DNA from 3 places in the Caballeronia sp. LZ035 genome. Region 1 is predicted to be linked to each of the others. Evidence: predicted binding sites of a transcription regulator. Region 1 holds the regulator's gene; each other region holds the start of a gene.

Evidence for each region. The regulator HrcA, encoded in region 1, represses chaperone genes, less so after heat shock. The targets are predictions, from matches to a motif close to TTAGCACTCNNNNNNNNNGAGTGCTAA.
Region 2: rpoH (RNA polymerase sigma factor RpoH) is a predicted target of HrcA. The motif match lies at 4,647-4,673, and genes of this name have one in related genera.
Region 3: QCE88_RS13570 (co-chaperone GroES) is a predicted target of HrcA. The motif match lies at 2,619-2,645, and genes of this name have one in related genera.

What each region holds. Positions count from the first base shown of each region.
Region 1 is NZ_JARUXS010000001.1:731,083-738,917, reverse strand. Features, by position in the region: gene dnaK (molecular chaperone DnaK) at 1-1,185, opposite strand, end outside; gene grpE (nucleotide exchange factor GrpE) at 1,463-2,071, opposite strand; gene QCE88_RS03500 (hypothetical protein) at 2,490-2,651, shown strand; gene QCE88_RS03495 (RNA-binding S4 domain-containing protein) at 2,623-3,030, opposite strand; gene hemH (ferrochelatase) at 3,056-4,123, opposite strand; gene hrcA (heat-inducible transcriptional repressor HrcA) at 4,256-5,272, opposite strand; gene QCE88_RS03480 (NAD kinase) at 5,530-6,426, shown strand; gene recN (DNA repair protein RecN) at 6,491-7,835, shown strand, end outside.
Region 2 is NZ_JARUXS010000001.1:552,752-560,586, reverse strand. Features, by position in the region: gene ybiB (DNA-binding protein YbiB) at 1-904, shown strand, start outside; gene leuA (2-isopropylmalate synthase) at 1,359-3,023, shown strand; gene QCE88_RS02690 (nuclear transport factor 2 family protein) at 3,380-3,763, opposite strand; gene QCE88_RS02685 (acyloxyacyl hydrolase) at 3,808-4,374, opposite strand; gene rpoH (RNA polymerase sigma factor RpoH) at 4,751-5,683, shown strand; gene nagE (N-acetylglucosamine-specific PTS transporter subunit IIBC) at 5,823-7,634, opposite strand; gene ptsP (phosphoenolpyruvate--protein phosphotransferase) at 7,719-7,835, opposite strand, start outside.
Region 3 is NZ_JARUXS010000001.1:2,884,114-2,891,948, reverse strand. Features, by position in the region: gene QCE88_RS13585 (3-hydroxybutyrate oligomer hydrolase family protein) at 1-988, shown strand, start outside; gene QCE88_RS13580 (DUF2242 domain-containing protein) at 972-1,718, opposite strand; gene QCE88_RS13575 (DUF4148 domain-containing protein) at 1,922-2,260, opposite strand; gene QCE88_RS13570 (co-chaperone GroES) at 2,725-3,015, shown strand; gene groL (chaperonin GroEL) at 3,111-4,751, shown strand; gene QCE88_RS13560 (hypothetical protein) at 4,870-5,301, opposite strand; gene QCE88_RS13555 (DUF72 domain-containing protein) at 5,330-6,109, opposite strand; gene QCE88_RS13550 (hydroxymethylpyrimidine/phosphomethylpyrimidine kinase) at 6,164-7,039, opposite strand; gene QCE88_RS13545 (rubredoxin) at 7,353-7,544, shown strand.

The sequences.
Region 1 (7,835 bases):
GACGTCGAGCAGCAGCACGTCCTTGCGGTCGCCCGACAGAACCTGGCCTTGAATGGCCGCGCCAACCGCCACGGCTTCGTCCGGGTTCACGTCACGGCGCGGATCCTTGCCGAAGAACTCCTTCACCTTTTCCTGCACCTTCGGCATGCGCGTCATGCCGCCGACGAGAATCACGTCGTCGATTTCGCCGACCTTCACGCCCGCGTCCTTGATGGCGATGCGGCACGGTTCGATCGTGCGCTCGATCAGCTCTTCGACGAGCGCTTCGAGCTTGGCGCGGGTGAACTTGAGGTTCAAGTGCTTCGGACCCGACGCATCCGCCGTGATGTACGGCAGGTTGATGTCGGTCTGCGCCGTGGACGACAGTTCGATCTTGGCCTTTTCAGCCGCTTCCTTCAGGCGTTGCAGCGCGAGCACGTCCTTCGAGAGGTCGACGCCCTGCTCTTTCTTGAACTCGCCGATGATGTAGTCGATGATGCGCTGGTCGAAGTCTTCACCGCCGAGGAACGTGTCGCCGTTGGTGGAGAGCACTTCGAACTGCTTCTCGCCGTCCACGTCCGCGATTTCAATGATGGAAATGTCGAACGTGCCGCCGCCCAGGTCGAACACGGCGATCTTGCGGTCGCCCTTTTCGGCCTTGTCGAGACCGAAGGCGAGCGCGGCTGCCGTCGGTTCGTTGATGATGCGCTTGACTTCCAGGCCGGCGATGCGGCCCGCGTCCTTGGTGGCCTGGCGCTGGCTGTCGTTGAAGTACGCCGGAACCGTGATGACGGCTTCCGTCACCGGCTCGCCGAGGTAGTCTTCAGCGGTCTTTTTCATCTTGCGCAGCACTTCCGCCGACACCTGCGACGGCGCGAGATTCTTGCCGTGCGCTTCGACCCAGGCGTCGCCGTTGTCGTGCTTGACGATCTTGTAGGGCATCAGGTTGATGTCCTTCTGCACTTCCTTCTCTTCGAAACGGCGGCCGATCAGGCGCTTGACCGCATACAGCGTGTTGCGCGGATTGGTGACCGACTGACGCTTCGCCGGCGCGCCGACGAGGATTTCGTTGTCGTCGAGATACGCGATGATCGACGGCGTGGTGCGCGCGCCTTCCGAGTTCTCGATGACCTTGACCTGATTGCCTTCCATCAGCGCCACGCACGAATTCGTGGTGCCGAGGTCGATGCCGATGATTTTGCCCATTTTTTATACTCTCCTAGCTTTGATCGCAGTGGCGTTGCGGCGGCCGGGTGGATCGCCTGATGCCGGCGGATTCGCTGGCTGATTCGCCGAGTTACCGGGCCGAACGCCCAAAATTCATACCTGTACGCAAGATAAGAGCGCCAGTTTCGATTTCAAGACCCTGGAACCGATGCGGTCTATAGTTTTTTTGCGAAGCGGCAGGCGGCTCCTTGTTTGCACGGCAACTGGCCGGAGCAAACCGTCCATCCATGCCGCACGCCGACCGATCGAGCGCGGCTTACTTGGGGGCCGCGACGGTCACGAGCGCCGGACGCAGCACGCGGTCCGCGATCACATAGCCCTTCTGCAGCACCGAAACGACCGTATTGGCCTCCTGCTCGGCGGGCACCATCGAAATAGCCTGATGTCGATGCGGATCGAACTTCTCGCCAACCGGATTCAACGCCACGACACGGCCCTTTTCGAGCGCGCCCGTGAGTTGCTTGAGCGTCAGTTCGACGCCCTCGCGCACCTTGGCCAAGTCGCTCGACTGGTCGGCCAGCGCGGCTTCCAGACTGTCCAGCACCGGCAGCAGGTTCTCCGCGAAGCTTTCGATCGCGAATTTATGCGCCTTCGACACATCGTCCTGGCTGCGGCGACGGACGTTTTCCGTTTCCGCCTTCGCGCGCAGGAAGTCTTCCTTCAGCGCGACGATGGTGGCCTGCGCCTCGGCAAGCGCGTTGTCGGACGCATCCGGCGCGGGCTGCGCGGCAGCCGTTGCGTTGGGCTGTGCAGGCTGCGCCGTTTCGGCTGCCGGCTGGCCAGGATTGGCATCGGCGGACTGGCGCGCGGTTTCGTCGGCGGGCGTGGGGTTCTGGCTCGCTGAATTCTCTTGCGTGTTTTCCATGTCGCTGAATGTGTATTGCTGTGAGTTGAATCGGATAGGAAAACGGCGCATTGGCGCTGTTTTCCGCACTAGTCGCGGAAGTTGGGGCGTCAGGGACATTTTCAAGCCACGGCCACGAACTTTTCGGACGAATTTCAGCGCGTAGACGATGCGCTGACGACTGAAACGAGCGGTAATGCGCGTTTTGCCGCACTGCGCAGAATGAGATTGAGGGAAAGCCCTCAGTCTCCTACACTCCAGAGGAGCACCGCAGGAAGCACGTTAACCCTAATCCTACGAATGCTTCAAACCGCTGTTTCAGATCGCTTGCTTCAGATCGCTTGCTTCAAATCGCTTTCGGCCTTTGCCCGTTTCCTGACCCTGCCCCGTAGCGCCTGCACGCGCCTCGCGGCTGGGAAAACCCATTACCGGGGGTACCATGAAACTGACCTTTGCTATCGCGGTGGTCGCCCTGGTACTCGTCGCGGGCACCACCACCATCTGCATGTCAGGCGCGGTCACTGACCGCACCACCGAATACGGCGGCGTTCACGCCACCATGGAACGCTACTTCAATCCGAACCAGAAAGTTTGTCGATGACGCGCCGGTCGCGTTTCGTCGGCCTGCCCTGCAGCTGGGCGGCCGGCTCGCGGAAGGTCCGGCGCCGTTCGGCTTCGGCCATGCGTTGCGCGCGTCCGTCCTCCGTCTCGGCATAGAGCCGCTGCGCCACGCTGGCCGGGCCCCGCACGTCGCACACGCCCAGCACCTCGACCTGCCAGACGATGCGTTCGATGTCGATCTCGACGAGATCGCCTACACGCACTTCCTTCGACGGCTTCACGCCCGCGCCGCCGATCTTCACGCGGCCCTTCTCCACCGCATCGCTCGCGAGCGAACGCGTCTTGAAAAAGCGCGCCGCCCATAGCCATTTGTCGATGCGCAGCCGTGCGCCGGGTTCCGTCGAAATGGTGTAGTTCATCGCTGCCTGCTGGTTGAAGCCGGGTTCACGCGACCGCGCTGAGCGGCTGCGCGGCCTGCACGGGCCATCCTTGCAGATGCTGCGCCGCGATTTCGCCGATGCCCTTGATCCACGCGGGCGACGCGTTCAGGCAAGGAATCCGGTGAAAGTGCTTGCCGCCGGCCTTCAGGAACTCGTCGCGCACCTCGATGCCGATTTCCTCCACGGTCTCCAGACAATCCGCCGTGAAACCGGGGCAAAACACGTCGACACGCGTCACGCCGCCCGCGCCCAGTTCCGCGAGCGTGGGCGCGGTGTAGGGCTGCAGCCACTCCGCGCGGCCGAAGCGCGACTGGAAGGTCACGCGACACTCGACCGGCGTGAGCCCGAGCGCGGCGGTGAGCAGCGAGCCGGTCTGCTGGCATTGATCGTGATACGGATCGCCGAGGTCCATGGTGCGCTTCGGCACGCCGTGGAAGCTCAGCACCAGTTTGTCGCCGGCCGCGAAATCCGGCGCGCCGTGATGCCGCCAGTAGTCGCGCACCTGCTCGGCCAGCGCCGCGATATACGCGGGATGATCCGCGTAGTGGCGCACCGTGCGGATCTCGGGCTGATTGCGCACGCGCTTCAGGGCGGCAAAGGCGTCGTCGAAAGCGGTGGCCGTGGTGGAGGACGAATATTGCGGATACATGGGCAGGAGCAGGATGCGCTCCGCGCCTTCGAGCTTGAGCTGATTCAGCATGGCGCCGATACCCGGAGTTCCGTAGCGCATCGCATAGTCGACGATCACGCGATAGTCGTTCGCCGCGAACAGCCGCCGCAATCCTTCCACCTGCTTCTCGGTATGCACCCGCAGCGGCGAACCTTCCGGCATCCACACCTGCGCATACTTGCGGGCCGAGGCGCGCCCGCGCAGCGGCAGGATCAACACACGCAGGATGATTTGCCAGATCAGCGATGGAATCTCCACCACGCGCGGGTCCGAGAGGAACTGCGCCAGATACTTGCGCACGGCCCGCGGCGTGGGCGCGTCCGGCGTGCCGAGATTGATCAGCAGCACCGCGACGCGATGTGAAGCGCTGGGCTGCGAGGGCAACTCGAGGTCGAAACGCATAGTGGAGGCAGGCCGGAAACGGTGTCTAAAAGGTGAGGACCATTATAGCGGCGTGTTTTCGGCCCCAACATTGGCCGAATGGCCGAGTGGCGCCGCCCGTCGACACCCGTCAAGATGAGCGCAATGAGAACGTCACTGATGACTGAGCGACATCGAGAGCAGCCGCGCGGTGATATCCACGATCGGGATCACGCGGTTGTAGGCCATGCGCGTCGGACCAATCACGCCGAGGGTGCCCACAATTTTCCCGTTCACTTCATACGGCGCGGTGACCACGCTCATTTCCTCGATCGGCACGAGAGTCGACTCGCCGCCAATGAAGATCTGCACGCCCTGGGCGTGGCTGGACACATCGAGCAGTTGCAGCAGCGAGGTCTTCTGGTCGAACAGGTCGAAGAGCTTGCGCATCCGCGCCATGTCGGAGGAGAGGTCGGCCACCTCCAGCAAGTTGCGCTCGCCGGAAATGAGCACGGTGTCCATGGGATCCGTCTCGGCGGTGCTCGCCACCACGGCCGCCTGCATCAGCGAGGCCATGTCGCCGCGCAGCTGGTCGATTTCCTCGCGCAGCCGGCGGCGCACTTCGTCGAAGGACAGGCCCGCGAAATGCGCGTTGATGTAGTTGGAGGCTTCGGTGAGCTGGGACGGCGAGTAATCGCGCTGGGTCGCCATCATGCGATTCTGCACGTCGCCTTCCGGCGTCACGATGATGAGCAGAATGCGTTTGTCCGACAGCCGCATGAACTCGATCTGCTTGAACATGTGGCTGCGGCGCGGCGTCAGCACGACGCCTGCGAACGAAGACAGGCTGGACAGCACGCTCGCCGCGGCCGCGACGATCTTCTGCGGTTCCTCGCCTTGCAAGCGGGTCTTCACCGCGGTTGTCATCGCTTCGTCTTGCGGGGCTTCCACAGTCAGCATCGTGTCGACGAACAGGCGGTAGCCGCGCGGTGTGGGAATGCGTCCCGCCGAGGTATGCGGACTCGCCACGAGGCCCAGGTCCTCGAGGTCGGACATCACATTGCGAATTGTGGCGGGGCTCAGCTCCAGGCCGGAGTGCCGTGATAACGTGCGCGAACCGACCGGCTGACCTTCGGCGATGTAGCGCTCGATCAGCGTCTTGAGGAGGGTTTGTGCACGTGGGTCTAGCATGGCCGGATTTTAGCTCAACGAGGCGGGTGGCGGCGCGCCGCGGCTCATGGGTAGCGTTGGGGGTGGTGTCGGCGTTCCACGAACGTCACGAACGTCACGAACGTCACGTTGCATCGCGTTGCATCGCCTTCAACGTCCGCTCCATTCTAGCGAGAAACAACGGGCGTGCTCGCGCCAGCTTCGCCCAGGCTCGTGCGAGCGCTTGCGGCGCGGGTCCTGCGGTTCTTTTCGCTCACTGACTATGGTGTAATGCCGGCATGGAAATCGGTCAATTCAAGACGGTCGCCCTCGTCGGGCGCCCCAATACGCCAGGCATCGAGCCGCCGCTGAGAGCGCTCGCCGACGTCCTTGCGCAGCAAGGCTTCGAAGTCGTGTTCGAGGCGGGCACCGCGAAGGAAGTCGGCGTGACGGAATTCCCGGCGCTCTCCATCGCCGAGATGGGCGCCCGTGCGGACGTCGCCATCGTGCTCGGCGGCGACGGCACGATGCTCGGCATCGGCCGCCAGCTCGCGCCGTACCGGACACCGCTCATCGGCGTGAATCACGGGCGGCTCGGCTTCATCACGGACATTCCGCTCAAGGAAATGAGCGAGATCATCCCGCAAATGCTTGCCGGGCAGTTCGAGCGCGAGGAACGCACGCTGCTCGAAGCGCGCATCGTGCGAAACGACAAGCCCATCTATCACGCGCTCGCCTTCAATGACGTCGTCGTGAACCGCAGCGGCTTCTCCGGCATGGCCGAGTTGCGCGTCTCGGTGGACGGGCACTTCATGTATAACCAGCGCTCGGACGGCCTGATCGTCGCAACGCCTACCGGCTCGACCGCCTACGCGCTGTCGTCGGCGGGACCGATCCTGCACCCGCAGTTGCAAGGCTTCGTGCTCGTGCCGATCGCGCCGCATTCGCTGTCGAACCGTCCGATCGTGCTGCCTGACGACTCCAAGGTCACCATCCAGATCATCGGCGGTCGGGACGTGAACGTGAACTTCGACATGCAGTCCTTCACCGCTGTCGAGCTGAACGACGCCATCGAGGTCCGCCGCTCGAAGCATACGGTGCCGGTGCTGCATCCGGTCGGCTACAGTACCTACGCGACGCTGCGCAAGAAGCTGCACTGGAACGAGCATCCGTCACAGGACGCATCCACGCTCTGAGCCGCTTCGCCCGACCCTCATTCGCCAGCCCCTCATTCGCCAGACTCTCTTCCGCGAAGCATCCATGCTCCGACACCTCTCCATTCGAGACTTCGTCATCGTCGCCGCGCTCGACATCGAGTTCGACTCCGGCTTCACGGTCTTTTCGGGCGAAACCGGCGCCGGCAAATCCATCCTGATCGACGCCCTCGCGCTCACGCTCGGCGCGCGCGGCGACGCGGGCGTCGTGCGCACCGGGCAGGCGCGCGCCGACATCACCGCCGAGTTCTCCACGCATGCGCTGGTCGTCACCTGGCTGGAGGAGCACGCGCTCGGCGAAACGGGTGCCGACACGGTCATGTTGCGGCGGGTGATCGATTCGAACGGCCGCTCGCGCGCGTTCATCAACGGCACGCCCGCGACGCTCGCGCAACTGCGCGAAGTGGGCGAAATGCTGGTCGATATCCACGGCCAGCACGCGCATCAATTGCTGATGCGTCCCGACGCGCAACGCGAACTCTTCGACACCCACGCGCAGTTGCTGGAAACGGCCGGCGCGGTGAATCGCGCGTGGCGTGCCTGGCGCGACGCCCAGCAGGCGCTGGAGAGCGCGCAAAGCCGCGATCGCGAACTGCAACTGGAACGCGAACGCCTTGCGTGGCAGTTGAGCGAATTCGACAAGCTCGCGCCGCAGCCGGGCGAATGGGAAGAAGTGAGCGCGGAACAGCACCGGCTGTCGCATTCGGCGAGTCTCATCGACGGCGTGCAGGGTGCGCTCGGCGCGCTGTCCGAGTCTGACGAAGCGATGATCTCTCAACTCGGCGCGATCACGTCGAAGCTGCGCGGCCTCGCGGATATCGATCCGGCGCTGAGCGACGTGCTCGCGTCGCTCGAACCGGCCGAGATCCAGTTGCAGGAGGCGGCTTATTCGCTGTCGCATTATGCGCAGCGGCTCGAACTCGATCCCGAGCGGCTGGCGCAAGTGGATCGGCGCATGGATCAGCTGCACTCCACCGCGCGCAAGTTCCGTCTTCAGCCGGAGAACCTGCCTGAAGAGCATGAAGCGCGCCGCCGCCAGCTGGCCGACCTCGACGCGGCGGGTGACCTCGACGCGCTCGCCGCCGCCGCCGAGAAGGCGCGCGGCGTCTATCTCGAACAGGCGAAGGCGTTGTCGAAGGCGCGCACGAAGGCGGCAAAGAACCTGTCGAAAGCGGTCACCGAGGGCATGCAGGAACTGTCGATGGCAGGCGGCAGCTTCGAGGTGACGCTCGTCCCGCTCGCGGAAGGCGGCGCCAACGGTCTGGAGCAAATCGAGTTTCGTGTCGCGGGTCATGCGGGGGTCGCGCTCAGGCCGCTTGCGAAGGTGGCATCGGGCGGCGAGCTTGCGCGCATCAGCCTCGCGCTGGCCGTCATCGCCAGTACCGCGAGCC
Region 2 (7,835 bases), 180 kb from region 1:
CGGCGCACGCGCCCTCTCGCACGACGACACCTACGCACTCTACGAAGCGATGCTCGACGACCGCGTACCCGAGCTCGAACTCGGCGCTGTGCTGCTCGCGTATCGCGTGAAAGGCGAAACATCCGCCGAACTGAACGCCATGCTGGCGGCCGCGCATCGCTCGTTCGAGCCCTTGCACGTCCAGGACGGCCGCGAACACGCGCGGCCGGTCTCCATCCCGAGCTACAACGGCGCGCGCAAGACCCCGAATCTCGTGCCGCTGCTGTCGCTCCTGCTGGCGCGCGAGGGCGTGCCCGTGCTGGTGCACGGCGTCAGCGACGATCCCGGCCGCATCACCAGCGCCGAGATCTTCGCCGAACTGGGCATCGCGCATGCCGCTTCGCACGACGAGATCGAAGACAGCCTCGCCTCGCGCCGCCTGGCGTTCGCGCCCATCACCGTGCTCGCGCCGAAGCTCGCGCGAATGCTGGCGCTGCGGCGCCGGATGGGCGTGCGCAATTCGACCCATACCCTCGTCAAGATTCTCCAGCCGTTCGCGGAGCCGGGGCTGAGACTCGTCAACTACACGCATCCGGAATATCGCGACAGCCTCACCGGCCTGTTCACCGCCCATCCGGAAGCTGCGGCGGGCGGCGCGCTGCTGGCGCGCGGCACGGAAGGCGAGGCGGTCGCGGACACACGGCGCCAGGTACAGGTGGACTGGTTTCACGACGGCCGCGTCGACACGCTGCTCTCCCCGGAGCATTCGCAGGCGCACGCGCCGCATGTGGATCTGCCCGAAGCGCTGGACGCGGCGACCACCGCGCGCTGGACCGAATGCGTGTTGCGGGGCGATATTCCAGTGCCGCCAGCGGTCTCGCGGCAGGTGGAAGTGATCAGCGACGTGGTGCGCAGGACCGCCTGAACCGCCGACCGGTATCGAACTCCCCATTTGACACGGTATTCAACGGTGGTTTAAAGTCGAGCGCATGAGCTTCACCCCCCAAGCCTCCCTCCGAATTATTTCGGGCCGCCTAGCGCGGCCCCTATCGCTACGTCTAGCGTAAGTCGCCAGACGTAGCGCCGTGCGTCGCAAGGCGCCCGGTCCTCCGCCCGTTTTTCGCCGTTCCCGAAGTTCCTTTCTCACCACCTGTAGTCGTCAGTGTTTCGTTCGCGCATCCCGCGAAACGGAAACGCGAGGGTCACATGCACGCTGCTTTGCGCACGTTCACGTTGGTCGCAGGCGTCACCATCGCTGGTGATCCGTGCGAACGCGCGCACCGCCCGGTTTCTCGTGCATCCCGCCATGCCCGGCCAGCCGCCGGACACGGCCTCTCTCGCAGGCGCTACGCAAACCGTCCGAAAAGAGGTCGACGATCATGATGCCGAGCCCCGCCGAGAAATACCGCCCGTTCCCGCAAGTCCGCCTCAATGGCCGCCGCTGGCCCAACCGCACGATCGAACGCGCACCCATCTGGATGAGCACCGACCTGCGCGACGGCAATCAGTCGCTGATCGAGCCGATGAGCATCGCCGCCAAGCTCGAATTCTTCGAGATGCTGGTGAAGATCGGGTTCAAGGAAATCGAAGTGGGGTTCCCTTCGGCATCGCAGACGGATTTCGATTTCGTCCGCAAGCTGATCGACGAAAAACGCATTCCCGAGGACGTCAGCATCGAAGTGCTGGTGCAATCGCGGCGCGAACTCATCGAACGCACGTTCGAAGCCGTCGAAGGCGCGAGCAAGGTGATCGTGCATCTCTATAACGCGATCGCGCCGTCGTTCCGCAAGATCGTGTTCAACCAGTCGAAGGACGAGGTGAAGGCGCTGGCGGTCGACGGTACGCGCATGATCAAGGAATGCGCGGCCACCCGGCCCGGCACGCACTGGACCTATCAGTACTCGCCCGAAACCTTCAGCATGACCGAGCTGCCGTTCGCGCGCGAAGTGTGCGATGCCGTCGCGCAGATGTGGCGGCCGACGCCCGATCACAAGATGATCGTCAACCTGCCCGCCACGGTCGAGGCCGCGACGCCCAACGTCTTCGCCGACCAGATCGAATGGATGGACCGCAATATGGGCTTCCGCGACAGCATCGTGTTGTCGGTGCATCCGCATAACGACCGCGGCACGGCGGTCGCGGCCGCGGAACTCGCGGTGCTGGCGGGCGCGGATCGCGTCGAAGGCTGCCTGTTCGGCAACGGCGAGCGCACAGGCAACGTCGATCTCGTGACCCTCGCGCTCAATCTCTACACGCAAGGCATCGATCCGGGCCTCGATTTCTCGGACATCGATGCCGTGCGACGGCTGGTCGAGCGCTGCAACCAGATTCCGGTGCATCCGCGTCATCCGTACGCCGGCGACCTCGTGTTCACCGCGTTTTCGGGTTCGCATCAGGACGCGATCCGCAAGGGCTTCGCGCAGCGCGAAGCGGGCACCGTGTGGGAGATTCCCTATCTGCCGATCGATCCCGCCGATCTCGGCCGCAGCTACGACGCCGTGATTCGCGTGAATAGCCAGTCGGGCAAGGGCGGCGCGACCTATCTGCTCGAACGCGGCCTCGGCTTCACGCCGCCGCGCCGGGTGCAGATCGAATTCAGCCACGCCGTGCAGCAGGTCACCGATGCCTCGGGCGCGGAAATCGGCGGCGAGGCGATCTGCGAACTCTTCAAGCGCGAGTATTTCGATGCGGGCGGGCCGGTGTCGCGTGTGGATGCGGCGACGCTGTCGGTGTTCGGCAAGCGTGTCACGGTGCCGGGCGCGGCGAGCGCCTCGAATGCGGCGAGCGGCGATGCATGGGCGCGGACGGTCGCGTCCGCGCTGGGCATCGAGGCCAGCGTCAACTGGTTCGAAACGGCCGTGACGGCGGGCGGCGATACGGCGGCGTTCGTTGGCTGCCGGGTGGGCGACGGGCAGATGCGCTTCGGCGTCGCGGTGCATGCGAATCCGGCGCTGGCGGTCGCCGATGCGGTCGTGAGCGCGGTGAACCGCTCGAAAGGCATCAGGCAGGCGGAGCGGCAAGACGAGACGGTGGAGACGGCGTAACGCCGGGGTGGGTGGCGGCGCGCCGTGCTATTCGAGCGCAACGCGCGTCGCCTGAAGCGCCGGTAGCTGCTACTTCCCTTCGCAAATGAGGGCGGTGCGCGGAACTACTCGAGCGCCACGCGCGTCGCCTGAAGCGCCGGCAGCTTCTGCTTCCCGTCGCAAATGAGGGCGGTGCGCGGAACTACTCGAGCGCCACGCGCGTCGCCTGAAGCGCCGGCAGCTGCTACTTCCCGTCGCAAATGAGGGCGGTGCGCGTCGCTAGTCGAGCGCCACGCGCGTCGTCGCCTGAAGCGCCGGCAGCTTCTGCTTCCCGTCGCAAATGAGGGCGGTGCGCGGCGCTCTTCAAGCGTTTTTCACTACTCGAGCGCAACCCGCGTCGCCTGCAGCGCCAGCAGCTGCCACTGCCCTTCGCTCTGGACATGAACTGCGGTATAGGCGATGGGAAACAGCAGCGCACCGTTCTTCGATTCCATTTCGATCAACGCCCGCCCCGACACCAGGCAAGTATCGCGGCCTGCAGCAAAGACATCCTGAGACTGGATTTCGATCTGGCGATACCGGCGCCGGCCCGCGGTAATCGCGTCGATGAACTGGCGCTTCGTTTCCCGCTTGCCGTTGGTGTGGACATAGCTGACGTTCTCGGCCAGCAGCGCGTCGAGCGCCTGGCCGTCGCCTTCGACCATGGCCCGGAAGCGGTCGCGCTCGAGGTCGCGAATGGCCTCAATGGTTTTTGCCGGCATCTGTCGGTCCCCTTGTGTCGAGGAACCGCTGCGCCGGCGCCTCGTCAGAAGTTGTATTGCAGATAGAGCTGGCTGAAATTTATACCAGGATTCGGCTCTTTGATACTGGCGTTCGAGAGATGCTGGAAGCGGAAACCGGCCTGATAGTTCTGCTTCTCACCGAAGATCATGCCGACGCCGACCATATCGGCGAACTGGAACGCGGTCGACACGGTGAAGTCCTGCGTGATGCGCGTGTGCGACAGCAGCCGCACCCCCACGCCCGCCTCGATGAACGGCCGGAAGTAGCCCGAGCTCTTCACGAAGCGCAGCACCGGCGTGAGGCCGAACTCCCAGATGTTCGGATGCACGGCATTGTCTTCAGTGGTGTGCCAGTAGGACACATGGCCCTCGCCGACGACCGTGAAGTGGAAACCGCCGATTTCCCACCAGGTAAGGCCGGGATCCCAGACCAGGCCGAGATCGGCTTTCTTGATGTCGCGATCCGCGACGCCGCCGGCAACCTGCACGCCGAACCGGTCAGCATGCGCGGCAGCCGAGGCGAGGCCGAACGCGGCGCAGACAACCAGACGGGACAGCGGACTCAGCCAGGAACTCTTTTTTTTATGCATGGGCACCCCATATGCTCCGATGACAGGCGGGTTCACGAGACGACAGTTGTCTGGCGGATTCTAGAGACGTTTTAAAACAATTGCAGGATTTGCTGCCACCTTACACTTTTAGTTGAATATTCTTTCGTCTGATCGCTTTAAACAGGAAATACATTCGACGCCGAAGCTCGTCTCGGTAAGTCTGACCTTCTTCGCTGCAACAATGCGTCCTATTAAACCCGCAAATTCGATAGCATTTGTGGGAACTCACACATTCCCCGCCCCTCTAACACTTAGCACTCGTTGAACCGGAGTGCTAATATCGTGCTTGACTTGCCGTGGCCAGAATCAACCGACGGCCCGGCATACAGCAATTGTTGATAAGGAGCTTATGAGCGTGTCCAATGCGATGACCCTTCCGAATGTACTGAGCTCGGCACCTGCCAAGGCATCGGCAGGCGCGCTGACGTACGCACAGTCGTCCATGTTGACCGGCCAGATCGGCAACATCGATTCCTACATACAAGCAGTGAACCGTATTCCGATGCTGTCGCAAGCAGAGGAACGTCAGTACGCCACCGAATTCCGCGAACAGGGCAACCTGAACGCAGCGCGCCAGCTGGTGCTTTCGCACCTGCGGCTGGTCGTGTCGATCGCCCGCAACTATCTCGGCTACGGCTTGCCGCACGCGGACCTGATCCAGGAAGGCAACATCGGTCTGATGAAAGCCGTGAAGCGTTTCGATCCAGAGCAAAACGTGCGCCTGGTTTCGTATGCCATGCACTGGATCAAGGCCGAGATTCACGAGTACATCCTCCGCAACTGGCGCATGGTCAAGGTCGCGACAACGAAGGCGCAGCGCAAGCTGTTCTTCAATCTGCGCAGCCACAAGACCAGCCATGCGGCATTCACGCCGGACGAAATCGAAGGCCTGGCAAGCGAACTGAACGTGAAGCGCGAGGAAGTCGCGGAGATGGAAACGCGTCTGTCGGGCGGCGACATCGCGCTCGAAGGCCAGGTGGACGACGGCGAGGAAGCTTTCGCGCCCATCGCCTATCTGGCTGACTCGCACAACGAGCCGACCAATGTCATCGCCGCGCGCCAGTTCGACAAGCTGCAAAGCGACGGCCTGGCCGACGCGCTGGAGTCGCTCGACGAGCGCAGCCGCCGCATCATCGAGGCGCGCTGGCTCGACGTGCAGGACGACGGCTCGGGCGGCAAGACGCTGCATGAACTGGCCGACGAATTCGGCGTCTCGGCCGAGCGCATTCGCCAGATCGAGGCCAGCGCCATGAAGAAGATGCGTTCCGCGCTGCACGACTACGCGTAACGCCTGACTGTGCCTTGAGCAGAAACTGCAAGGCCGGCCGTCGCAAGACGGCCGGCCTTTTCTTTTTCCCTTGCGCGGCATGCGGCAAAAGTAACGGCGCCCGCAGGCGCCGTTACGTTACGACAGGTCCATCACCGCATCACGCCGGCAGGGGCGCCGCGCCGCCGCCATGGTTCGACAGACGCGTCGACATCTGCGCCGCATAACGCTGCGCCGCAGCGCCCACGACGATGTGGAACGTATCCGCCGACACCCACGCCACATCCAGCGTCGACAGCCGCTGCCGATCCACCGACGAAGGATCGCGCACGACAACCCGCAAGCGCGTCGCGGCGACGGCATCGAGCGAGGTCACGTTGGTCGCGCCGCCGAACACCGCGAGCCAGCGCAGCGGATCCGGATCGAGCGGGCCCGCGGTTTGATCGCTGCCCATTGCCATAGCGGACGCTGCAACGGCCGCCGCCGGTTGCGCCGGCGCTGACGAGGCCGGCGTCGCGCCACCGACCGACGCATGCTCCAGTTCACCGCGAATTTCATCGGCGATGAGATCCGCTTCCGGCCCGATGATCACCTGCACGCTGGTCGCGCCGCGCTTGAGCACGCCACGCGCGCCAATCGCCTTCAACTGTCCTTCCGACACCTTCTCCGAGTTGACGACCGCGAGACGCAGGCGCGTCGTGCAGGCATCGACGTTCGACAGGTTCGACGCACCGCCCAGCGCAGCGATGTACTTCGAAGCGCGCGAGTTCGCGGCCGACGCGGCCACCGTGCCCGGCAGCGGCGGAATCAGCCCGCCGTCCACGGTTTGAGCGACATCGGTTTCGGCGTCGGTCGTGACCGGTTCACGGCCCGGCGTCGCCATGTTGAAGCGGCGGATGAAGAAGCGGAACAGCCCGTAGTAGATGACGAAGTACACGGCGCCGACCCCGAGCGCCAGCCAGCCGCGCTGCGACAGGCCGTAGTTCAGCACGTAGTCGATCGCGCCCGCCGAAAACGTGAAGCCCAGGTGAATGCCGAGCGCGGAACAGATCGCCAGCGACAGCCCCGTCAGCACCGCGTGAATGCCGTACAGCACCGGCGCCAGGAACATGAAGGTGTACTCGATCGGCTCGGTCACGCCGGTCAGGAACGCGGTCAGGGCCATCGAGAACAGCAGGCCGCCGACCAGCGCGCGGCGCTCCTTCGGCGCTTCGTGAAACATCGCGAGACACGCGGCCGGCAGGCCGAACATCATGATCGGGAAGAAGCCGGTCATGAAGCCGCCCGCGGTCTTGTCGCCGGCGAAGAAACGATGCAGGTCGCCGTGCACGATCGCCCCTCCGTCGGGCGGCGTGAACGAGCCGAACACGAACCAGGCCAGCGAATTGAGGATGTGATGCAGGCCCGTGACGAGCAGGATCCGGTTCAGCACGCCGAACACGAAGGTGCCGAGCGCACCCGCCGTGGTAAGCCAGTTGCCCGCGCCGTCGATGGCCAGCTGCACCGGCTGCCAGATATAGCCGAACACGATGCCGAGTATCAGGCAGGCGACGCCCGTGACAATCGGCACGAAACGCTTGCCGCCGAAGAACGCAAGGTATTCGGGCAGCTTGATGTTCTTGTAGCGGTTGTACAGATAGCCGGCCACCATCCCGGCGATGATCCCCGACAACACGCCCATGTTGAGCTTGTCGTTGATGTCCTTCATCACGGCGACTTCGATCAGATAGCCGATCGCGCCGGCCAGACCCGCCGTGCCGTTGTTGTCCTTCGCGAAACCCACCGCCACGCCGATGGCGAACAGCAGCGGCAGGTTCGTGAAGATGGCGTCGCCGGCGTCAGCGATCATCTTGATGTTGAAGACATCGGGCTGGCCGAGACGCAGAAGCAGTCCGGCCACCGGTAGCACGGCGATCGGCAGCATCAGCGCGCGACCTAGTTGCTGCATTTTCGCAAACGGGTTGGCGTCCATCGGGTTCTCCAAAAATATCGGTCTTGTCGTTACTGCTTCGGGGATGGCCAAAAAGGCTCGCGCGCGACGGACCGCAGGGGACGTTCAGTCCTGCGGCCAGATTTCGCGGCTCGCCGCTCTTACTGCCTGTGCCGATTCGAGCGCGAGGCAATCCTCGGCGCGCTGACGGCAAAGCTGATAGTCGAGATTGCGCACCCGCGC
Region 3 (7,835 bases), 2.2 Mb from region 1:
GCAGCCGTGTGCCGCGCTCGCGCCCGCCGCAGCCGGCGCGCCGTATCTGACGACGGTTCCGCTCGCGACGACCACGGCGATCCGCACCGCGCGCTGCGCGTCGCTGGCGGCGGGCGGGCTGATTTCGGGCGCCACGACGATCGCGCAGGCCAACAGTGCGCTGGACCAGCTGCATCAGGCCGGCTACGAAACCGACTCCGACACCTTGCAGGCGCCGATGTGGGATTCGCAGGCCGTGCCGGCTGTCGCGGTCACGTATGCTGACGCCTACATGAAGGCGAGCGTGCTCGACAACCTGTGCAACTTCAGCTTCGGCACGACCAACGCGGTGAGCGGCGCGGCGGGCTTGGCGCCGCTGGTGTCGCCGATGCTTACCGTTTTCGGCAACGGCAACGGCGTGCCGCCGACCAATGGCATCAACCTGGTCTACAACCTCGGGACGGGCGGCGCGGCGGATCATCGGTTTGCCACGGCCGATGCCAGCTACGCGGGCGCGGCGTGCCTGCGCTCGCTGTGGATCAACGGCAACGCGACGATGGCGGGCAGCGTGAATGCGATCCGCGTGAATGCGAACCTGCGCGGCAAGCCCGCGATCATCGTGCAGGGGCGCGCGGATGCGCTGGTGCCGATCAATCATGCCGGGCGGCCGTATCTCGGCGCGAACCGCGTGGCGGAGGGCAACAAGAGCCAGCTGTCGCTGTACGAGATCACCAACGGACAGCATTTCGACGCATTCCTGAGCGTCGCCGGCTTCGATACGCGCTTCATTCCGGTCCACTACTACAACATTCAGGCGCTGAACCTGATGTGGAATCATCTGAAGAACAACGCGACGCTGCCACCTTCGCAAGTGGTGCGGACGGTCGCGCGGGGCGGCACGGCGGGCTCGGCGCCCGCGCTCACGACGGCGAACCTGCCGGCGATCGCCGCCGATCCTGGCGGCAATGCGATCAGCGTGGCTGGCGGCGCGGTCAGCGTGCCGAACTGACGGGCGCCGCCGACGCCGCTGCGGACGACGCCTGCGACGCCCCCGCCGCGACGGCTTCCGAAGTCGGGATAGCGGTGGCGGCGGCGGGCGTCTGCACGACGATCGGCGTGGGCGTGAGCTCCGGCGAGTTCACGATCAGCGAAGGCGCGAGCGGCTTGCTCTTCACCTCGTCGGCCGCCACGGGCGCGCTGCGCGGCACCGTGTTCAGGTAGTGGCTCATCAGGTTGAAGAAGCGGTCGTAGAACTTGCCGGCGGGCACGGTCTCGCTCGAGATCTTGACCATCGCGTCGCTGTTCGAGCGGATCGGCAGCGACAGCGAACCGAGCACGCTCAGTCCCACGCTCGCCGACGTATCGCTTTTCTTGAGCGCATAGCCGTCCTGGACGGCGTTCACGTACGCGATGCTCTGGTTGGTCGCGTTTTCCCCCGGCGTGCAGACGACATGGAACGACACCACGACGTGCGTTTCGGTGGTCGGCTGGAAATTCTTGGTGGCGTCGACAGTGTCGGGCTGACCCATGGTCGTCAGGAAGCCTTGCGACAGCAGCGCACGGCGCGCGGCCTCGCAGGTTTCGTTGACGGTGGCGTCGTAGTTGCGCGCGAACGGGCTCGCACCGGTGCTGAACAGCTCCTGCTGATAACTGGGTGTGGTGGCCGAACGACCTCCACAAGCGGTGAGGGCAATCAAACCAAGGAGAACGAGACTGGAGCGCAACGACGGCATGGACATAAAGCGGCGGATCCGGAGTGTGAGTCAACGGCAGAGCCAAATTGTAGTGCCGTCGGACGGGACGATGAAAAAACGCGGTCTGCAAACATCGTCCGATCCGTGACTGACAGCGTGATGAACCGGCGTGCGCGGGCATCATCGTGGGTGAAAGCGCAAAACCCGGCGCGGGGCCGGGTTGGTTGCTGCTGCCTTCGCCAGAAGGATTACGGACGATTGAAATCGACCGGATTGGCGGCTTCGGGACGCACGACGCGATCCAGGAAGTTCAGCCGATGCGAATGACCCGCCGAAGAAGCGCCTTCGGGGGCGCCGCCGTACGCGTCGGCGTTGGCCTGGCTTGCACCGACCCGGGCTTCAGCAGCCTGGATGTCGGCCGGATAGGTGGTTTGATCGCCGACCGGGTTATAGCCGGCACGCTCGAGCTGGACTAGTTCGGCACGCACCTGGGCACGGGTGACGGGACCGTCTTCGCGGGCCTGGGCAAAACCGGGAGCGGCCAGCACGGCGGCGAGGGCAAGGGCGGGAACGATGGACTTCAACATGACGACCTCCGAATCTTGATTGGGGAAACGATGCGGCAGTAAGTAGCTGTTGTTGCTTGCTGTTGCTTCGTCGTTGAAGGCAGTCTAGTTCGCGGCGATCTAGGTAAAAACCCTGATTCGGATAAATCACAATTCTCGAATCGACATTAATCGCTTCAATCGGTGCTAGCTGACTCATAGATGGTGTCCTGGAGTTCCTGGAGGAAATGCGACGGTCGGTGAACCTTTTCGCGGCTGCCCCGGTCAAGACGAATCCGTGCGGCGCTAGCCAGTTGGCCGGCCGTTTCAAGGAAATTTTGCCGCTACGGGATTCCCCGCTCGTCCCCATCCTTGAAATTGTCAAATCCGGTCCATATAATTGGCACTCACCGCACGCGAGTGCTAACAAGTTTGCCGTCCCACGAGATCTTCCTCGCGAGACGGGTTTTCCAGCGTTTTCAGTCTCAATCAAGAGAGGAGTGTGTATGAACCTTCGTCCTTTGCACGATCGCGTCATCGTCAAGCGTCTGGATCAGGAAACCAAGACCGCATCGGGCATCGTGATCCCGGAAGCCGCGGCAGAAAAGCCGGATCAAGGCGAAGTCCTGGCCATCGGCCCGGGCAAGCGCGATGACAAGGGCGCGCAAATCGCCCTCGACGTGAAGGTCGGCGACCGCATCCTGTTCGGCAAGTACGCTGGCCAGACCGTCAAGGTCGACGGGCAGGAACTGCTCGTCATGCGCGAAGAAGACATCATGGCCGTCCTGGTCAAGTAAGCATCCTTCCCGCACATCCGGTTTCGCTCCTGGCCGCAGCCCTCCGGGCGCGCGTGGCGAAGCCGGAAATCTGAATCGAATCAAGGAGTCTGGATATGGCAGCTAAAGAAGTTATTTTTGGCGATTCCGCACGCGCCAAGATGGTCGAAGGTGTGAACATCCTGGCCAACGCGGTCAAGGTCACGCTGGGCCCGAAGGGTCGCAATGTCGTGCTCGAGCGTTCGTTCGGCGGCCCGACGGTCACCAAGGACGGTGTCTCGGTCGCGAAGGAAATCGAGCTGAAGGACAAGCTCCAGAACATGGGCGCGCAAATGGTCAAGGAAGTGGCTTCCAAGACCAGCGACAACGCCGGCGACGGCACCACGACCGCAACGGTCCTGGCGCAATCCATCGTCCGTGAAGGCATGAAGTACGTTGCCTCGGGCATGAACCCGATGGATCTGAAGCGCGGTATCGACAAGGCCGTTGCTGCCGCCATCGAAGAACTGCGCAAGATCAGCAAGCCCTGCACGACCAACAAGGAAATCGCGCAAGTCGGCTCGATCTCGGCGAACAGCGACACCTCCATTGGCGACCGTATCGCTGAAGCCATGGACAAGGTCGGCAAGGAAGGCGTCATCACCGTCGAAGACGGCAAGTCGCTGGAAGACGAACTCGACGTCGTGGAAGGCATGCAGTTCGACCGCGGCTACCTGTCGCCGTACTTCATCAACAACCCGGACAAGCAAGTCGCCGTCCTCGAAAACCCGTTCGTGCTGCTGCACGACAAGAAGGTTTCGAACATCCGTGACCTGCTCCCGGTACTGGAACAAGTCGCGAAGGCTGGCCGTCCGCTGCTGATCATCGCTGAAGACGTCGAAGGCGAAGCGCTGGCTACGCTGGTCGTCAACAACATTCGCGGCATCCTGAAGACCGTTGCTGTCAAGGCTCCGGGCTTCGGCGACCGTCGCAAGGCCATGCTGGAAGACATCGCGATCCTGACCGGCGGTCAAGTCGTCGCGGAAGAAACCGGCCTCACGCTCGAAAAGGCAACGCTGGCTGAACTGGGCCAGGCGAAGCGCATCGAAGTGGGCAAGGAAAACACGACGATCATCGACGGCGCTGGCGAAGCCGTGAACATCGAAGCGCGCGTGAAGCAAGTGCGCAAGCAGATCGAAGAAGCGACGTCGGACTACGACCGTGAAAAGCTGCAAGAGCGCGTGGCCAAGCTGGCCGGCGGCGTTGCAGTGATCAAGGTCGGTGCTGCGACCGAAGTCGAAATGAAGGAAAAGAAGGCACGTGTCGAAGACGCACTGCACGCAACCCGTGCGGCTGTGGAAGAAGGCATCGTGGCAGGCGGCGGCGTGGCGCTGATCCGCGCACGTCGTGCGATCGACGGCCTGAAGGGCGCGAACGCCGACCAGGACGCCGGTATCAAGATCGTTCTGCGTGCAATGGAAGAACCGCTGCGCCAGATCGTGACGAACGGCGGCGAAGAAGCGTCGGTCGTGGTGGCAGCGGTTGCTCAAGGTTCGGGCAACTACGGCTACAACGCGGCAACGGGCGAGTACGGCGACCTGGTGGAAGCCGGCGTCGTGGACCCGACGAAGGTCACGCGTACGGCGCTGCAAAACGCGGCATCGGTGGCAGGCCTGCTGCTGACGACGGACGCAGCTGTTGCTGAACTGCCGAAGGAAGATGCTCCGATGGCTGGCGGCATGCCCGGCGGCATGGGCGGCATGGGCATGGACATGTAAGCTGGCTTCGCGCCGGATTACATCGGCGCGAGTCTCGAAAGAGGCTCGCGTCATGCCAGAAAAAAAACCTGCAGCGATGCAGGTTTTTTTTCGTCCACGGTTTCCTGACACGACAAGGCTACTTGTTCATATCCTCGCGCAGCTTCTGCGCCGCGGCCTTGTAGTCGTACGTCGGATAGAACTCCGTGCGATATCCGCCCCACGCGGTGCTTTCTATCGCGCGATTTACCTCGCGCAGCCGGTCAGCCGGCACGCGCAGCGTCACCACCTGACCGATGCCCATCATCACGTACCACGACACCACTTCCACGCCCGGCGGCGGGAACTGCTTGAAGTAACCCTGCTCCTTCAGTTGCTGATTGATCTGCGGCAGCGTCTTTGATTCATCGTGCTTCAGGAAGATCGTCAGCAGAAAGGTGCCGTCGCCTGCGGGCGTAGCGGCGGGCGGCGGTGCGGCGTTCTGGGCCTGTGCGGGAATGCAGAGGCCGATCAGACCGGCCAGCAGCGCGGCGTCCAGGAAACGGGTGAGTCGGCCTGCCGGCTTGTGCATCGGATGAACCTCCGTCGTGTGCAACGCTTCAGACTTTGTGATGAATCCGCAAGCGCTCCATCAGATGCAGCGCATTGGGCTGGGCATGGCCTTCGGCTGTGTTGTCGAAGATGCACCAGACCTCGGCCGTCTTTTTGGCGCGAGCGTGCAGCGTGCGCGCCAGATCGTCGAGATAGGTGTAGTTGTAGGAAGACTTGTAGAGCTCCGGCGAACCATGCAGCCGCACATACACCAGCGAACCGTCCGCCCGATGCCGGATCTCGCAGTCATCGGGAATGGGATCGGCGTCGACATAAGCGATGTGATGCGCCTTCAGCAACGCAGCCGCGTGCGTCGTGAACCAGCCATGCTCGCGCGCCTCACAGGCAATCGGCAGGTCAGTGCGCGCACGCAGCGTCTTGAAAAAAGTCTCGGCGATGTCGTGATCGAACGGCAGGCTGGGCGGCAGTTGCACGAGCCAGCAGCCAAGCCGGTCGCCGAGTTTGCCGGCGGCGTGCAGGAATTCGTCGAGCAGCGCTTCGCTATTGACCAGCCGCGCTTCGTGCGTGATGGCCTTGGGCAGCTTGACCGAAAAGCGAAACGAGTCGGGCACGCTCTCCGCCCAGTGTGCGTAGGTTTCCGGCCGATGCGGCTTGTAAAAACTCGTGTTGATTTCGACGCACGTCAGCGTGTGCGCGTAGCGTTCGAGATGCGAGCCTTCGCCGGGGAAGCTGCTTGCAACGGCGCTCGACAGACCCCAGCCCGCGCAGCCGATGCGGATCGCGCCTTGTGGGCCGGGCTTGTGCAGGTGGGGCAGTCGGTACGGCATGCGTTCGCGAAGCCTCCCTCTTGGGGTTCACTGCAAGTGGTTCACTGCAAGAACTCAGTGCCGCGCTTCTCCCGGCAGGCCGGTGGAATCGTCGGACAGCGAGGATGCGTCGCCTTCCTCGTCCGCGTCATTCGAGCGCGCCCAGAAAAAGCGGTCCGGCAAATAGGCGCCCATGCCCGGACGAAAGGCGGCGCGCGCCGCCTGAAACACATATTCCTGCGCCTCGCGCGCGGCTTCCGCGGGCTCCTGGCCATTCGCGAGCAACGCGGCAATGGCCGAGCCCATGGTATCCGTCAGGCCCACGACGCGATGCACGGCGCGGTCCCACGTGTCCTGGCGCACTTGTCCCTCTTCGCTGTACAGCGTGATCACGTGCCGGTGCGTGCCCGCTTCCAGGGCCAGCACATACTCGCAGCCCTGCGACAAAAGGTGCGAAATCGCAGTATCCAGCGTGGGCGAGTCCGCGTCGCTGTCCGGTTGCGCAAGTTGCAGCAGCGTGGCGTGATCGGCGATCAGCATGGTGGTTTGCGGCACGAGCAGATCGGCCAGCGACTCGCGCAACTCATCCGCGGCGAGCACGTGCTCGTCGTCGAGGGTGAAGTCGGGGGCGAGGATCAGCGGGACGTCGTCGTAGTCGGAGACCACCTCGGCAATCGCCGACACGACTTCGGCCCGGGTCGCCGCGCCGATCTTGAACGCGGCCACCGGCATGTCCTCCAGCAACATGCGCGCCTGGGTTGCGACGGTATCCGGATCGAGGCCGGTCACTTCGTCGCAGGTCGCAGAGTCGCGCACCGCGTAACCGGTGAGTACCGTGACGCCGTGACAGCCCATGCTCGCGAGCGTCAGCAGGTCGGCCTGCAGGCCCGAGCCGCCGGTGGGATCCGAAAGGCCGAAGGTGAGTACGATCGGTGGGGAGTCGCCGGTCATGGCAAAAGCGGACATTGTGGTATTGGATTGCTTGGATGGACTTGGCGGCTCGAAGCGGGTCCGCCCGCGGGTGTTCGTGTTAACTGTTCGCGTGAAGCATTGCCCGCTCAGACACGCTCCGATTATGCGGCCTAACGCCGTCCGACTGTTCTCTTTGCGCACTTTTTTCCGACGCGCTAGCCTTCGCATGAAGCGGCCATGGGAGCGACAAGATTACAACCCGGCGTGCGGGCGGGACGCTTGCTAGGCATCACTACAGCAACACGGTACCATCTTGTCCTAATTTCAACCGACCAATCGACCCGGCCTGAGTATGGAACAGAGCGAATCTCAACACGAACCGCGCAGCTGGATGTGCCTGATCTGTGGCTGGATCTATGACGAAGCAGCGGGCCTGCCCGAAGAGGGCATCCCGCCGGGAACCCGCTGGGAGGACGTCCCGATCAACTGGACCTGTCCCGAATGCGGAGCCCGCAAGGAAGACTTCGAGATGGTCCAGATCTGACTTCATGTTTTGACGCGCCGCATGACCTCCGTCATGCGGCGCGCGTTTTTTGGCGCGGCGCCGGCTGAAGCGAAGCGCATCGCGGCCGGGCGAAGGCAGGCTAAGCGCCCGGGTCTGCGTCGTGTGGCGCGACGCGCGAGGCGTCAGCCACTTTCACGGCAGGCGCGCAGCAGAGATGCAGCATGCGCGGCGGCCGGACCTCCGCGCCGGCGTCGCATCCACCGAAGACGCAGTGACGCAGTTCAACCGCGTGCGGCGGCCCGACCGAGCCACGCGCCCACGCAACGGCTT